One region of the Streptomyces sp. NPDC001750 genome, then DNA from elsewhere that is predicted to be linked to it. Evidence: riboswitches for the same ligand, from Rfam matches in the RefSeq annotation. Region 1 holds a riboswitch; the other holds the start of a gene.
What was found. A riboswitch is a leader RNA that binds a small molecule or an ion and turns the genes downstream of it on or off. The one in region 1 is predicted to bind cyclic di-AMP.
Positions count from the first base shown of each region.

Region 1 (7,352 bases):
CGGCGCTCGTTACGCGAACGGTGTGCACGACGGTGCCCGGGGCCCACCAGGGAGGGGGCCGGTCGAGGAGGGATCCGGCCGGAGAGGGAATCGACCCGGTGGCGGACCCGACCGGTGGCGGATTCGACCGGAGGTAGATTCGAACGGTGAACGCTGAAGCCCCCGGCCGCGCCGAAGCCCCCGGCCGTATCGTCCTGCTCACCGCCAGCCACCGCGTGGCGCCCGGACTCCTGTCCTGGCCCGCCTGGCAGGCGTTGCGCGCCGCCGACCGGGTGCTCTGCGCCGAGCCGGACAACCCGCAGCTGCCGTATCTGCGCGAGGCGGACGTCACCGTCGAGCACACCGTGCCCACCGCGCACGAGCTCGTCGACGCCTGCGCGGGTGGCCGGACCGTCGTCGTCCTCACCGGCGGCGAGGGGAACCAGCCGCTGACCGACGGGCTCGCGCGGCTCGCCGGTTCGGGGCGGGTGAGCATGCCGGACCTGGAGCTGCTGCCCGGCTCCTACGATCTGCCCGGCGCGCGGCTCCTCGACCTGGTCCAGATCATGGACCGGATCCGCAACGAATGCCCGTGGACGTCGCAGAAGACCCACAAGGGGCTCGCCAAGTACGCCATCGAGGAGGCGTACGAACTCGTCGAGGCGATCGAGGACGGCGACCGCGACGAACTGCGCGAGGAACTGGGGGACGTACTTCTCCAGGTCGTCTTCCACGCACGGATCGCCGAGGAGGGCGGTCCCGGGGAGGGGGAGGAGCCCTTCTCCGTCGACGACGTGGCCGCGACCATCGTCGAGAAGCTCATCCACCGCCACCCGCACGTCTTCGGTGACGAGACCGCCGAGACCCCCGAGGACGTGCACGCGCACTGGCTGCGGACCAAGGCCGTCGAGAAGCGGCGCGAGTCCGTCACCGACGGGGTGCCGCTCGGCCAGCCCGGGCTGGCGCTGGTGGCGAAGCTGGCCTCCCGGGTCCGTACCGCCGGCCTCGACGTGCCGCTGCCCACGGGCCGGGGCATCGGCTACGAACTCCTCGATCTCGCCGTGCGCGCCGAAAAGGACGGCGTGGACCCCGAGGCGGCGCTGAGGGCCGCGGGCCGTGCCTACCGGGACGCCATCCGGGCGGCCGAGGGCAACGCCTGACCCCGCTGGACGTCGGCGGGCGCCTCCGGGGCGCCGGGGTCGCCCCCGAAGGACGGGGATAACGTCAAAGGGTGAACCACAGCCCCGCCGACCGACCCGCCGATCAGACCGTGGGCCGCCCCGCCGACCACGTCGCGGAGGACCTCGCCGACCGCCCTGCGGAGAACCCCGTCGACCAGGCCGCGGCGGCCCCGGCCACCTGCCCCGCGGGCGCTCCCGAACTCTTCACGTGGGAGTTCGCCACCGACCCGTACCCCGCCTACGCCTGGCTGCGCGAGCACAGCCCCGTGCACCGCACCTCGCTGCCCAGCGGCGTCGAGGCGTGGCTGGTGACCCGGTACGCGGACGCCCGGCAGGCGCTCGCCGACGCGCGGCTCTCCAAGAACCCGGCACACCACGCCGAGCCCGCGCACGCCAAGGGGAAGACCGGCATCCCCGGCGAGCGCAAGGCGGAGCTGATGACGCATCTGCTGAACATCGACCCGCCCGACCACACCCGGCTGCGCCGTCTGGTCTCCAAGGCGTTCACCCCACGCCGGGTCGCCGCGTTCGCGCCGCGCGTGCAGGAGCTGACGGACGGGCTCATCGACCGCTTCGCCGCCGAGGGCCGGGCGGACCTCATCCACGACTTCGCCTTCCCGCTCCCCATCTACGCGATCTGCGACCTGCTCGGCGTCCCGCGCGAGGACCAGGACGACTTCCGGGACTGGGCGGGCATGATGATCCGGCACGGCGGCGGCCCGCGTGGCGGCGTCGCCCGGTCGGTGAAGAAGATGCGCGGCTATCTCGCCGAGCTCATCCACCGCAAGCGGGAGAACCCCGGGGACGACCTGATCTCCGGGCTGATCCGGGCCGGCGACCACGGCGAGCACCTCACCGAGAACGAGGCCGCGGCCATGGCCTTCATCCTGCTCTTCGCCGGTTTCGAGACGACCGTCAACCTGATCGGGAACGGGATGTACGCGCTGCTGCGCAATCCCGCCCAGCGCGAACGGCTGCAACGCTCCCTGGACGCGGGGGAGAGCGGACTGCTGGAGACCGGGATCGAGGAACTGCTGCGGTACGACGGCCCGGTGGAGCTGGCGACCTGGCGGTTCGCCACCGAGCCGCTGACGCTCGGCGGCCGGGACATCGCGGTCGGCGACCCCGTCCTGGTCGTGCTCGCCGCCGCCGACCGCGACCCGACGCGCTTCGAGGACCCCGACACGCTCGACCTCGCCCGACGTGACAATCAGCACCTCGGATACGGGCACGGCATCCACTACTGCCTCGGCGCGCCGCTCGCCCGACTGGAGGGACAGACCGCGCTCGCCACCCTGCTCAGGCGCCTTCCCGACCTGCGGCTCGCGGTGGAACCCGCCGATCTGCGGTGGCGCGGCGGGCTCATCATGCGCGGACTGCGCACGCTTCCCGTGGAGTTCGGGCCCCGGCCCGTCCGACTGGTTTCTGACGGGACGTCACATCTGTGATGTTCGCGTGATCGGCGCTGCATCGACTTGTGACACGCGTTCGAGTCCGGTTAGGTTCACCGTTCGGCCCCACCGGGTCGCTCGACCGAACTCGTCCGTCACACGGAAGGCAACCTCATGGGCTCCGCGAACGGCAGACACCGTCGCCCTCGTCAGGCACCCGCCATCGTCGTCGCGGCGGGCGTGACCGGATCCGCCATCGCCATCCCGCTGCTCGGCGCGGGCGCCGCGCAGGCGGCCGACTCCGGGACCTGGGACCGGGTCGCCGAGTGCGAGAGCGGCGGCTCCTGGAGCGCCGATTTCGGCAACGGCTCCTACGGCGGCCTTCAGCTCACCCCGGAGGTCTGGAAGGCGTACGGCGGTGAGGCGTACGCCCCGCGCGCCGACCTCGCCAGCCGCGCCCAGCAGATCGCGGTGGCCGAGGAGATCCTGGGCGACCGGGGTCCGCAGGCGTGGCCGAGCTGTGCGCCCCTCTCCGGCCTCGCGACGGGTGGGGGGCTGCCGGGGGTCGATCCGGGGGAGACCTCCTCCGGGAAGCCCGCGGGCGGCACCGGGGCGGAGGAGGGCGCGAAGAAGACGGGCGGCGCCGGGGCGGAGGAGGGCGCGAAGCCGGCTGACAAGTCGTCGCAGTCCCCGTCCGGCGAGGACGTCACGCCTTCGGGCCGTGCCGGGAAGCCGGATGCCGGGACCGGGACCGGGCCCGGGTCCGAGGTCACGCCCTCGCCCACCGGGTCCGCCACTTCATCCGCCGATACGCACCGTTCGCCCGAATCGGTAGATATGGGTGATTCGAACGCTTCTGTCGCTCCGTCAGGGTCGCCCGGCTCGGAAGGATCCGGGGCGTCGGGCGGTGTGGGCGGCAAGCATCGCGGCGCGCCGGCCGCCGAGGAGGGGTGGGGCGCCGACGGGGATGCCGGCCGCGAGTCGGGCCGTCACGCCTCGCGCGACGGCGGCGGGCGCGACGCGGCCTCCCCGGTCGCCGACGACACGTACACCGTCCGTCCTGGTGACAATCTCTGGGCGATCGCCGACGAGCAGAACGTCCCCGGTGGCTGGTCCGCGCTCTATGAGGCCAACAAGGAGGTCGTGGGCTCCGATCCGGACCTCATCCTTCCTGGCCAGAGCCTTGAGGTCGACGCGGAGGCCCGTTGAGGCCGGAGCCGGTGACCGGCTGACGGAGCCTCAAGAACCGGGACGCCTTCGGAGGCCCGTGTCCACTCCCATGCGAGTGAGACATGGGTCTCTTTGCGTCAATTGGCGTGTTGGGCCTGGAGGTCCCGTCCATATCGCGCCCCACCTGCGAAAACGACGGTTCCTCAGATGCAAGTAAGGGATGATTGCCCGATGTGTCCGTCTTTGAATGTGGGGCTTATATGTGTTTACGGTCGTAACCGCTCGCACCGCGGGCCCCGTCGACCGTCACGCCGAATCCTGCCGTCGGTCGGAGGGAACAGACGCGTTCAAGCGCCGTAGGCAGGAGCGGGGGACCCAGGTAGGCGCCGGCCCCGATCGTCGCGAGACGCATCAGGACCGGCTTGGGGTGAAGTCGCGTGCTAGGACGTGCGACCGGGCAACTCACTCGGCCCGAACCCGACAGCTCACCTCGTAGGCGTCGGTGAGGAGACCTCCATGCTGTTTTCCGGCAAGGGCAAGCACCGCCGCCCGTCCAAGGCCGTCCGCGTCGCCACGCTCGCCGGAGTCGCCGGCTCCGCCGTCGCCGTCCCGCTGATGGGCGCGACCGGCGCTTCCGCCGCCTCCGTCGCCACCTGGGACGCCGTCGCCCAGTGCGAGTCCGGTGGCAACTGGTCCATCAACACCGGCAACGGCTACTACGGCGGTCTGCAGTTCTCGCAGTCCAGCTGGGCCGCCGCCGGCGGTCTGAAGTACGCGCCGCGCGCCGACCTGGCCACCAAGGCCCAGCAGATCGCCACCGCCGAGCGGCTCCTCGACATGCAGGGTCCGGGTGCCTGGGGCTGCGCCTCCGCCGGCAACCTGCGCAACGACGGTGTCGACCCGGGCGTCGATACCTCCTCGAAGAGCTCCGGCACCGCTCAGAAGCAGAGCACCCAGGCGGCCCCCGAGCAGCAGGCCCAGCCGAAGCAGACCGAGCGCGCCGAGGTCCCCGCCTCCCGCTCCGACCGTCCCGCCGCCCCGCGGACCGAGTCGAAGAAGACCGTCACCACCCCGACCGGCAAGAAGGTCAAGAAGGGTGACGGCGAGTACAAGGTCGTCTCCGGTGACTCCCTCAGCAAGATCGCCGCCGCCCACGGCGTCGAAGGCGGCTGGCAGCGGCTGTTCGAGCTGAACAAGGGCATCGTCGAGAACGCCGACCTGATCTACCCGGGTCAGCAGCTGCACCTGACGAAGTAGTCCGGTCCCTCTCCTCTCCGGATGCCCGGCCCGGCGCGCTCCCCCGCGCGCCGGGCCGGGGCGTCTGCTCGGAGCGCGCGCCGCGCGCCGACGCGGCACCGCGCGTCCCGCACCCGGGCGTGCGCCGCTCGTGTGCGGCGCAGTTCGTTCAACTGTTGTAGTTACTGATCCGTAATATTCTGGCCATTTGCCCGGGATCGTGCACTCCCGGGTCCTTTTTCGTCCCAGGGGGCGGGCGGTCGTCGGGCTGAACGGGCGGGGCCGGTTAGGCTCTTGTCGCAAGGCCAAAGTGACCCTGCAGAACCAGTGTCATATCCCAGAAGGAGATGCCTCGTGCCGTCCATCGACGTCGTCGTAGCCCGGGAAATCCTCGACTCCCGGGGGAACCCCACGGTCGAGGTCGAGGTCGGCCTCGACGACGGCAGCACGGGTCGTGCTGCCGTGCCGTCCGGCGCCTCCACCGGTGCCTTCGAGGCCATTGAGCTTCGCGACGGCGACCCCAACCGCTACCAGGGCAAGGGTGTCGAGAAGGCCGTGCTCGCCGTCATCGAGCAGATCGGCCCGGAGCTCGTCGGCTACGACGCGACCGAGCAGCGGCTGATCGACCAGGCGATGTTCGACCTGGACGCCACCGAGAACAAGGGCTCGCTCGGAGCCAACGCCATCCTGGGTGTCTCACTGGCCGTCGCGCACGCCGCCTCCGAGGCGTCGGACCTGCCGCTGTTCCGCTACCTCGGCGGTCCGAACGCGCACCTGCTGCCCGTCCCGATGATGAACATCCTCAACGGTGGGTCGCACGCCGACTCCAACGTGGACATCCAGGAGTTCATGATCGCCCCGATCGGCGCCGAGTCCTTCTCCGAGGCCCTGCGCTGGGGCGCCGAGATCTACCACACGCTGAAGAAGGTCCTGAAGGGCAAGGGCCTGTCGACCGGCCTCGGCGACGAGGGCGGCTTCGCGCCGAACCTGGAGTCGAACCGCGCCGCCCTCGACCTCATCATCGAGGCCATCAAGGAAGCCGGCTACGTCCCGGGCAAGGACATCGCGCTCGCGCTCGACGTCGCCGCGTCCGAGTTCTACAAGGACGGCACGTACGAGTTCGAGGGCAAGTCCCGCTCGGCCGCCGAGATGACCGAGTACTACGAGGAGCTCGTCTCCGCGTACCCGCTGGTCTCCATCGAGGACCCGCTGTACGAGGACGACTGGGCCGGCTGGAAGATCATCACCGACAAGCTCGGCAGCAAGGTGCAGATCGTCGGTGACGACCTGTTCGTCACCAACCCGGAGCGCCTGGCCCGGGGCATCGAGGAGGGCACCGCCAACGCGCTGCTCGTCAAGGTCAACCAGATCGGTTCGCTGACCGAGACCCTGGACGCCGTCGAGCTCGCCCAGCGCAACGGCTTCAAGTGCATGATGTCGCACCGTTCCGGCGAGACCGAGGACGTCACCATCGCCGACCTCGCCGTCGCGGTGAACTGCGGTCAGATCAAGACCGGCGCCCCGGCCCGCTCGGACCGCGTCGCCAAGTACAACCAGCTGCTGCGCATCGAGGAGATCCTCGACGACGCCGCGGTGTACGCCGGCCGCTCGGCGTTCCCCCGTTTCAAGGGCTGAGCCCCCGAGGACGTCGTGGGGGCCGGTCCCCGCGGACCGGGCCTTCGGGCTCCCACGGCCGATCCCGGCCCGCAGGGGCCCGAAGGCCCGGGCCTCCGTCCGTCCCCGCACACGGTCCCGTACCGTGTGCGGGGACGGACGTGTGTGAAGGGGAGGCGGAGACATGGCCGCGAAGGACCGGGACCGGTTCTCCACCGCGACCCGGCTGCGACTGCTGGGCGAGCAGACCGCGGCCCGTGTCTACCGGTCGCAGACCCGTCGCCAGGACCGCCGCTCCCGGCTCACCGGCCGGGCCGCCTTTCTGGCCCTCGTCGTCTGTTCCCTCGTGGTCGCGCTCGCGTACCCGATACGGCAGTACGTTTCGCAGCGGGACGAGATCGCCGACCAGGAGCGGCTGGCGCGGGAGGCCCGGGCCCGTACCGAGGAGCTGCGCGACGAGAAGGCGCGGCTCCAGGACGACGCGTACGTCAGGCAGCTGGCCCGCAAGCATCTGCACTATCTTCTTCCCGGGGAGACGGGCTACACGGTGATCGACCCGGACGCGGCCAAGGAACGCGACGGTGAGACGGACGGGTCCGGCCGGCCGTGGCACGCGAACCTCTGGGACGGGGTCGACAGCGCCGATCGCGGCTGACCGCGTCCATCCGCCCGTCCCAGGGAAGGCCAGCCCCTCGGACTTCCAGCCCCGCAGACGCCCAGACCCCCGGACGCCCAGCCCCCGGACGCTCAGACCCCCGGACTTCCGGTTCCTCGAATCCCC
Region 1 covers NZ_JBIAUE010000009.1:90,463-97,814, reverse strand. Annotated here, with positions in the region: gene ACFYY6_RS16550 (nucleoside triphosphate pyrophosphohydrolase) at 147-1,139, shown strand; gene ACFYY6_RS16545 (cytochrome P450) at 1,250-2,608, shown strand; gene ACFYY6_RS16540 (transglycosylase family protein) at 2,726-3,760, shown strand; cyclic di-AMP (ydaO/yuaA leader) riboswitch at 4,064-4,235, shown strand; gene ACFYY6_RS16535 (transglycosylase family protein) at 4,238-4,978, shown strand; gene eno (phosphopyruvate hydratase) at 5,312-6,592, shown strand; gene ACFYY6_RS16525 (septum formation initiator family protein) at 6,756-7,226, shown strand.

Region 2 (7,352 bases), on a different contig from region 1:
AGCGGGACGGCCCGGGAGAAGCCACTGGTCCTGCTCGGCCACTCCGACGTCGTGCCCGCCATCGGCGACGCCTGGACCACGGACCCGTTCGCCGGCGAGATCAAGGACGGCAAGCTGTACGGCCGCGGCGCGCTCGACATGAAGGGCGTCAACGCTGCCTTCGTCGCCGCCCTGCTGCGGCACGTCCGCGAGGGCGCGGCCTTCGACCGCGACATCGTGTTCTGGTCCGACTGCGACGAGGAACAAGGACCCTACGGGGTGCGCTGGTTCCTCACCGAGCATCCCGGCAGGGTCGAGGCGGGCGCGGTCATCACCGAGGGCGGCTGGGTCCTCGACCAGCGCGACGGCAGCACCCCCATGATCGCCTCCCTCACCTGCAACGACAAACGGTCCCTGTTGCTGCGGCTGGAGACCTCCTCGTACGCCACCCACACGTCCAAGCCGTTCACCGGGCAGGCCGTGATCCGGCTGGGGGAGGTGCTGGAGCAACTGGGGGACTGGCGGGCCCACATCCGCCCCAACGCGCTGTCCGTGCGCTACTTCGCCGAACTCGCCGAGGCCACCACGGACCGACAACTCGCCGAGGCCGTCCGGCAGATGCTCGCCGCCCGCGGCGAACAGGAGCGGGACCGGGCCGGTGAAGCGGTGATCCGGCTCAGCGCGACACCGGAACTGCACAACGCGATGCTGCGGACCACCCTCGCCTTCACCGCGGCCCGGTCCGGCTACTACCCGAGCATCGTGCCCGGCACGGCGACCGCTGAGTTCCGCGCCGCCTTCCTCCCCGGCGCCGACGACCCCGGCCGGATCGTCGCCGAACTGCGCTCCCTGATCGGCAACCGGGCGACACTGACCGTCGTGGGGAACCCCGGCGAGAGCGAGCAGCAGGCACTGGACCGGCTGCGCGGCTACCTCGCCACGCCCGACTCCACGCACGACACGGACGTCTTCCGCGCCTGGCAGGCGGCCGTGCGCCGCACGCACCCCGGAACGAGGGCCACCGCCTGCCAGTTCGAGGCGGTCACCAGCGCCGTCCCGTTCCGGGAGCAGAACATCCCCGTCTACGGCATGTATCCGTTCACGGTGGACCGGGACATGCTCAAACGCATGCACGGAACCGACGAGCACATCGGCGTCGAGGCCCTGCGGCGGGGCACCGACACCGTCTACCACCTGCTCGCCGGACTGCGCACCGGTACCTGACTCCAGCACACCGTACGGGCGTGTCCCCGGCCACGCCCGTACGTCCGGTACGCCGCACCGGCTGTCGGCGGGAGGGCCGGGGCAGGGCACCCGGACCCGGTCGAGGGAGCGTTCGACCGCCCGTTTCCAGTCCTCGTACCGCTCGGAGCGCCGTTCGTCGTCCCACCGCGGTTCCCAACGCCTCGACTCCCGCCAGTGCTCCCGCAACCCGCCCTCGTCCTGCCAGAATCCGACGCCGTCATCTCTCCGTCGGCGTCGGGATGCTGCCCTCCGGCTCCGGTTCCGCGGCGGGGATGAATCGGCCGACGAGGTACTTGTAGAGAAAGGCGCCGACCGGGCCGCCCACGAGCGGGCCCACGATCGGCACCCAGAAGTAGAGGTTCCCGTACTGGTCCCGCCACGCCTCCCCATAACCCGTCAGGAAACTCGCCAGTCTGGGCCCGAGGTCGCGGGCTGGATTGATCGCGTATCCGGCATTGGTGCCGAATGCCATGCCGATGGCCACCACGACGAGCCCCACGATGAACGGACTGAGATTGGCGCCCGGTGGCGTGTTGAGCAGATCCGTGACCGCGAAGATCAGCAGGACCAGAATGGCGGTTCCGATGATCTGGTCCCGCAGCGCTCCCCATTCGGTGACGGGGAGTGCGGTATTGCCGTTGGCGGGCAGGGTCGAGAAGACGCCTTGTGTTTTGATGGTGTGTCCGGGATCCGCTCTCGCCAGTGCCTCGGTGTAATTCCAGCGCACCACCAGTGCGGCGACGAAGGCGCCCGCCAGTTGTGCGAGGGAATAGGGTGCGACCTTCCTCCAGGGGAAATCCTTGAACGCCGCGAGCGAGAGCGTCACGGCCGGATTGAGGTGAGCACCGCTCAGTCGGCCCGCCACATAGATGCCCAGGGTGACTCCGAGCCCCCAGGCCCAGGCGATGCTGTCGTGGTTTCCGAGTCCGCCCGGCGGGTCGGTGAGCGCGCCGCCGGCCGCGACCTGGGCCACCACCCCACAGCCGAAGAGAATGAGAATCAGCGTTCCGGCGAATTCCGCCGCGAGTTCCCCGCCGAGTCCCGACAACCCGCGCCGTTCCATGGAGATCTCGCTTCCTGTCGGGTCACGGCGGTTGGCGGCATTGATCCAGATCTGAGCGTAGGTGTGCGGGTCTGCTTCCGCACGCGGTGCTGCGGCGGTGGTGTGAGGACGGTCCTCTGCCCGTCCCGCCGGGCCGGACGGCTCCCGGTGCCGGGGTGCCACGCAGCCCGGGACGCGGGTGTTCCACGGTGGCGAGGGCCTGCAAGGCGGTCGCCATGTGCGCGGTCCCGTACCTGCCCGGCGCGGGGTCCGCTCCATGCGCTGACGTACGCCGCGGGCGGCTGGGAGTCCGGGCGGGAAGGGAGAGGGCCCTGGGGACCGGACGTTGGACGTGGACCTCTCGACGGTGGTCGCCGCTCTCGGGACGGCGGTGATCGGGCAGGTGCTGGACGGCGCCTCGCTGATCGTCGTCTTCGTGACGCCCGGCGCCCCGGAGGCACTGGCCACCGCGCGGACTGCCGAGTCGGTGCGCGGTCTGTTCGATCTCGGGCCCGCGGCGGCGACGCGGCCGGGTGAGGGCGACACCGAGGAGGTGGTGCCCGCCGGGCGGCTGAGGGCCGGGGACATGACCCTGGCCTCGCCGCGGCGGCCGAGCGCCCCGGCGAGCATCCCCGACGTGGGCCGTCGTCGTCGCGGGCCGCTCCCGTGACCTCGTGCGGCCCGCCCGTGAAGGACTTCCCTCCGAGCCCGGCACCGGCGCGTCGCCGCCACCGTGGACGGCCGTGCCCTCGCCGTCGACAGCCCCGGCTGGACCCGCCCGCACGGCCGGAGGAGGACGGCCGCACCGCCGCCGTGCTGGTCGCCCGCGACGGCGCCCCGGTCGGCCTCCTCGGTGTGGCCGACCGGCCACGCGACGACGCCCGGGTCCGCATGCCCGGCTTGTGGGGGCGTTCAGGTGTTCCGTGCCGAAGACGCACGTGACTGGTTCCGACGTTCACCCGACAGAACGAAGAGATGTCCCTTTTGCTCACATTTGAAGTGAGTTGCAAATTTAGCCGGTAAGGCCGCTTTCGGTAATTGTTGCGCCGTTTGAGGGGTGGGCGGAATGTCCCTTTTGTCGCTTCGTGGTGTGAGTCACGTAAAGACCCGCCGGAGGGTCGGTCCGCGATTCGGCTCCCCTTGTCGCGCAAGGCGAGTCGAGTTCGATCTGTGAGGTGGATTACTGCGAATTCCATGAATTGATCATGTGAATCAATTGTGATCAAAAAATTCGGGCTTGTTCCGCTCCGCTTTTCTCGCCTACGGTCACCGTCAATCCGGACGGAACGCCGAATCCTGCCGCCGTCCGAGAAACCCGACCCACTTGTCCACGGCAGGAGCGGGGGAACCAGGTAGGCCGCCGGTCCGGTATCCGGAACGGCTCGGGGTGAAGTCGCATTCTGTGCGGCCAGACATCTCCAGTCTGAACCCGACAGCTCACCTCGCAGGCGACGGAGAGGAATTCACCATGACCGCAACGGGTACGTACCGTCGCCGCTCGTCCACCCTCCGGACCCGTGGCCTCATCGCCGCGGCCACGGGCGGAGTCGCCCTGGTGCTTCCGCTGATCGGAGCGGGTTTCGCCTCGGCCGCCCCGGCCCAGGCCGCCACCACCGAAAAGGCCGCGGTGCCGGCCGCCGTCACCGGAAGTGTTTCCCCGCAGAAGGCAGCGATCGTCACGCATTCCGTGATCTCCGGGGACACCCTTTCCAAGATCGCGCAGAGCTACGCCGTCGCAGGCGGCTGGCAGAAGCTGTACGAGGGCAACCGGGAGATCATCGGGAGCAATCCCTCCCTCATTCGCCCGGGGATGAAGCTGGCCGTCGGTGCCGAGTCCGAGGCCGCCACCGGTGCCTCCGGCGCTTCGTCCGCGACCGTCACCGCCGCGCCGGTCTCCTACGCGGACAACCTGGACGGCTGGATCAGGGAGTCGCTGGCCATCATGGCCCGGCACGGCATTCCCGGCAGCTACGACGGCATCCACCGCAACGTCATGCGTGAGTCCTCCGGCAACCCCAGGGCCATCAACAACTGGGACTCGAACGCCGTCGCCGGAACGCCGTCCAAGGGCCTGCTCCAGGTCATCGACCCGACGTTCCGCGCCTACCACGTGCCGGGCACGCCGTTCGACAGCTACGACCCGGTCGCCAACATCACGGCCGCGTGCAACTACGCCGCCGACAAGTACGGCTCCATCGACAACGTCTTCGGCGCCTACTGACCCATGCCGGCCCGGCCCCGTGCCGGTACGACGCGACGGGATGCGCCCCTCTGGAAGCCGCACGGCTCCCCGAGGGGCGCATCCCGTCGCGTCGTACCGGGGCCCCGTCGCTACCCGCCCCGCCCGCCGGCGGGGCGCATTTCGCCCGTGGTCACTCCAGGGCGCTGTCCGCCGACCGTTGCGGCCGCCGCAGCGGCGGTCTGGGAACCGTCGCCGCCGCGCCCTCCCGGACGGAGTGCACCGCCGCGTCGTGAAGACGCCTGCTGTCCTCCTCGGAGCAGCAGGGCACGGGGCTGCCCGACATGGTGAACCAGTCGATCGCACCCGTGTACTGCACGGTCACCTGAGCCATGTCGTCGGCCCAGGTCGTGTGAACGGTCAGGTCCCCGGTCAGGACGCCGACCTCGTCCGTGAGCACGCCTCCACGCCCCGAGAACACACCACGAGTGGTCCATGACGCCCAAGCCATGTACCCAGGCTGACACCAGGTACGCGGATCCGCGACCCGCGGGAGCGCGCCGCTCAGCACTGTCCCGTAATCCCCGGCGGGTGCGACGACAGCTACGGCCCCTTGCTGCGTTGTCGGAACATCCGCATACATCCGGTATGCGAACGTCCCTCCGCCTTACGATGCACCGCATCCGACGCCGCGCGCTGATCCACCAGGGATTACGGGACAGCCCTTAGGCGCCCCGGGGTGCCGGAGTCCGTTCCGGAATGCGGAACGGGCGAAACTTTCCCTCCGGGCCGGCTGCGGTTCCCGTACCCGCCAATCGCCCGAGAATTGACGCACTTCTTACGCCGAACCGTCGGATCCTCGCTCCAAAACAACGAATTCCGTAGGTAAACAGCTCTTGACCTGCGGAACTCGTCGGGATTGCATGTCGCGCTGGGAGCGACGAAACCACTCATCACGTCCTCGTCTGGAGGCGATACCGCTCCCGTTCTCAAACACCGCACCTGTTGATCGGAAACGCACGATGACCGAAACGCTCAGCGCTCCCCAGGCGCTCGCGCCGGCTACCGGCCCCATCCCGCAGAAGCTCAAGCGTTCCATCGGCGTCGTCGGCGGGACACTGCTGACGCTGTCCTGCGTGACGCCCGCCTCGACCCTCTTCGTGGTCGTACCGGACCTGTTCTCCAGCCTCGGCACGTACACCGCCCTCACCATCGCCATCGGCTCGCTGCTCTGCATCGCGGTCGCCTTCTGCTACTCGGAGCTGGGCACCCTGATCCCGAGCGCGGGAGGCGAGTACGCGATGGTGTCGACCATGGCGGGGCGGCTGGCCGGCTGGCTCGTCTTCGTGCTGTCCCTGCTGGTCGTGATGATCGTGCCTCCCGTCATCGCCATGGGAACGGCCGACTACCTCGCCCCCGTCGTGCACATCCCGGCCCCCGTCGCGGGCGCCGGTGTCATGCTGCTCGCCACCCTCGCCGGTCTGCTGGACCTGCGGGCCAACGCCTGGATCACCGGGATCTTCCTCGTCCTCGAGGTGATCGCCGCGGCCGTCGTCGCCGTACTCGGATTCGCGCACTCCGAGCGCGGGGCGTCCGCCCTCGTGCACGGCCAGGTCGCCTCGTCGGACGGCACGACCTCCACGGTCACCGCGATGATGGTGGTCTCGGGGCTCGCGATCGCACTCTTCATCACGCAGGGCTTCTCCACCGCCGTCTACCTCTCCGAGGAACTGGAGAACCCCCGCCGCAACGTGGCCCGCACCGTGCTCGCCACCCTCGCCATCTCCTCGGCGGTCATCCTCGTCCCCGTCATCGCCATCACGCTCGGCGCCCCGGACCTCGCGGCGCTCACCTCGGGCGACCTCAACACGATGGTCGCCGCCTGGTCCAACTCGGCCGTCGGCACGTTCGTCAGCCTCTGCGTGGCCCTCGCCATCATCAACGCGGGCATCGTGATGGTCATCCAGAACTCACGGGTCCTGTTCGCGTCCGCCCGGGACAAGGCATGGCCCCAGCCGGTCAACAACGCGCTGTCCCGGCTCGGCCGGTTCGGCTCCCCGTGGGTGGCGACCCTGCTCGTCGGCGTCCCCGGCGCGGCACTCTGCTTCGTCAACCTGGACACGCTGTACGGCGTCACCGGCGTCTCCGTCACGGGCATGTACCTGCTGGTCGCCGTGGCCGCCCTGCTCTGCCGCCGCGGCGCGCACCGCGATGTCCAGGCCTGGCGCATGCCGCTGTGGCCGGCGATCCCTGTGCTGCTCATCGTCGTGCTCGCGTACATCCTGACCCGGCAGGAGACCGAGTACCTGCTGTGGACCGGCGGGATCGTCGCGGTCGCCACCCTCTACTGGGCCTTGTACCTGCGGCCCCGCGCGCAGACCCGCTGGCTGGTCAGCATCCCGGAGGACGCCCACGTCTGACCGGCCCGCCGCCCGACGGCCGGACATCCCCGAGCGGCCCGGCCGGAGGGCGCGGACGGCCCGCACCTGCGCGCGACGGGAAGCGGCCGCCGGCCCGGACGGATGTCCCGGCGGCGGCCGCGTCGTGTCCGGAAGCGGTGGACGTCCCCGGGTGCCGCGCACCATGATGGGCGGCCGGACACGGGCCGCGGACCGGGCTTCCCGGTGCCCGGCTCGTGCCTGGACCCGCCGCCCATGAGCCGTCCATGAAAGGTCGCACAGTGCCGGTCGTCCTCGTGCTGCTGCTGGCCGGCACCTGGCTGCTCTCCGGCGCCCTGGTCGCCGGGACCGACCCGCTGGTCGTCGCCGTGGGACGCACCGCGGTGTGCTGCGCGGCGCTCACCGCCGTCGCTGCGTCCCGTCCGGCAGGCAGGGACGCCCTGCGCCGGGCCGCAGCGGCTCCGGGCACCATATGGCTGCTGGGCCTGCTCGGATTCGCCGGATACGC
Region 2 covers NZ_JBIAUE010000003.1:55,943-63,294, reverse strand. Annotated here, with positions in the region: gene ACFYY6_RS06460 (M20/M25/M40 family metallo-hydrolase) at 1-1,203, shown strand, start outside; gene ACFYY6_RS06455 (MIP/aquaporin family protein) at 1,442-2,287, opposite strand; gene ACFYY6_RS06450 (hypothetical protein) at 2,619-2,936, shown strand; cyclic di-AMP (ydaO/yuaA leader) riboswitch at 3,544-3,730, shown strand; gene ACFYY6_RS06445 (LysM peptidoglycan-binding domain-containing protein) at 3,735-4,487, shown strand; gene ACFYY6_RS06440 (hypothetical protein) at 4,639-4,956, opposite strand; gene ACFYY6_RS06435 (APC family permease) at 5,468-6,865, shown strand; gene ACFYY6_RS06430 (DMT family transporter) at 7,111-7,352, shown strand, end outside.
Region 2: it holds a riboswitch for cyclic di-AMP, as region 1 does, so the genes downstream of both, ACFYY6_RS06445 (LysM peptidoglycan-binding domain-containing protein) here and ACFYY6_RS16535 (transglycosylase family protein) in region 1, are expected to answer to the same signal.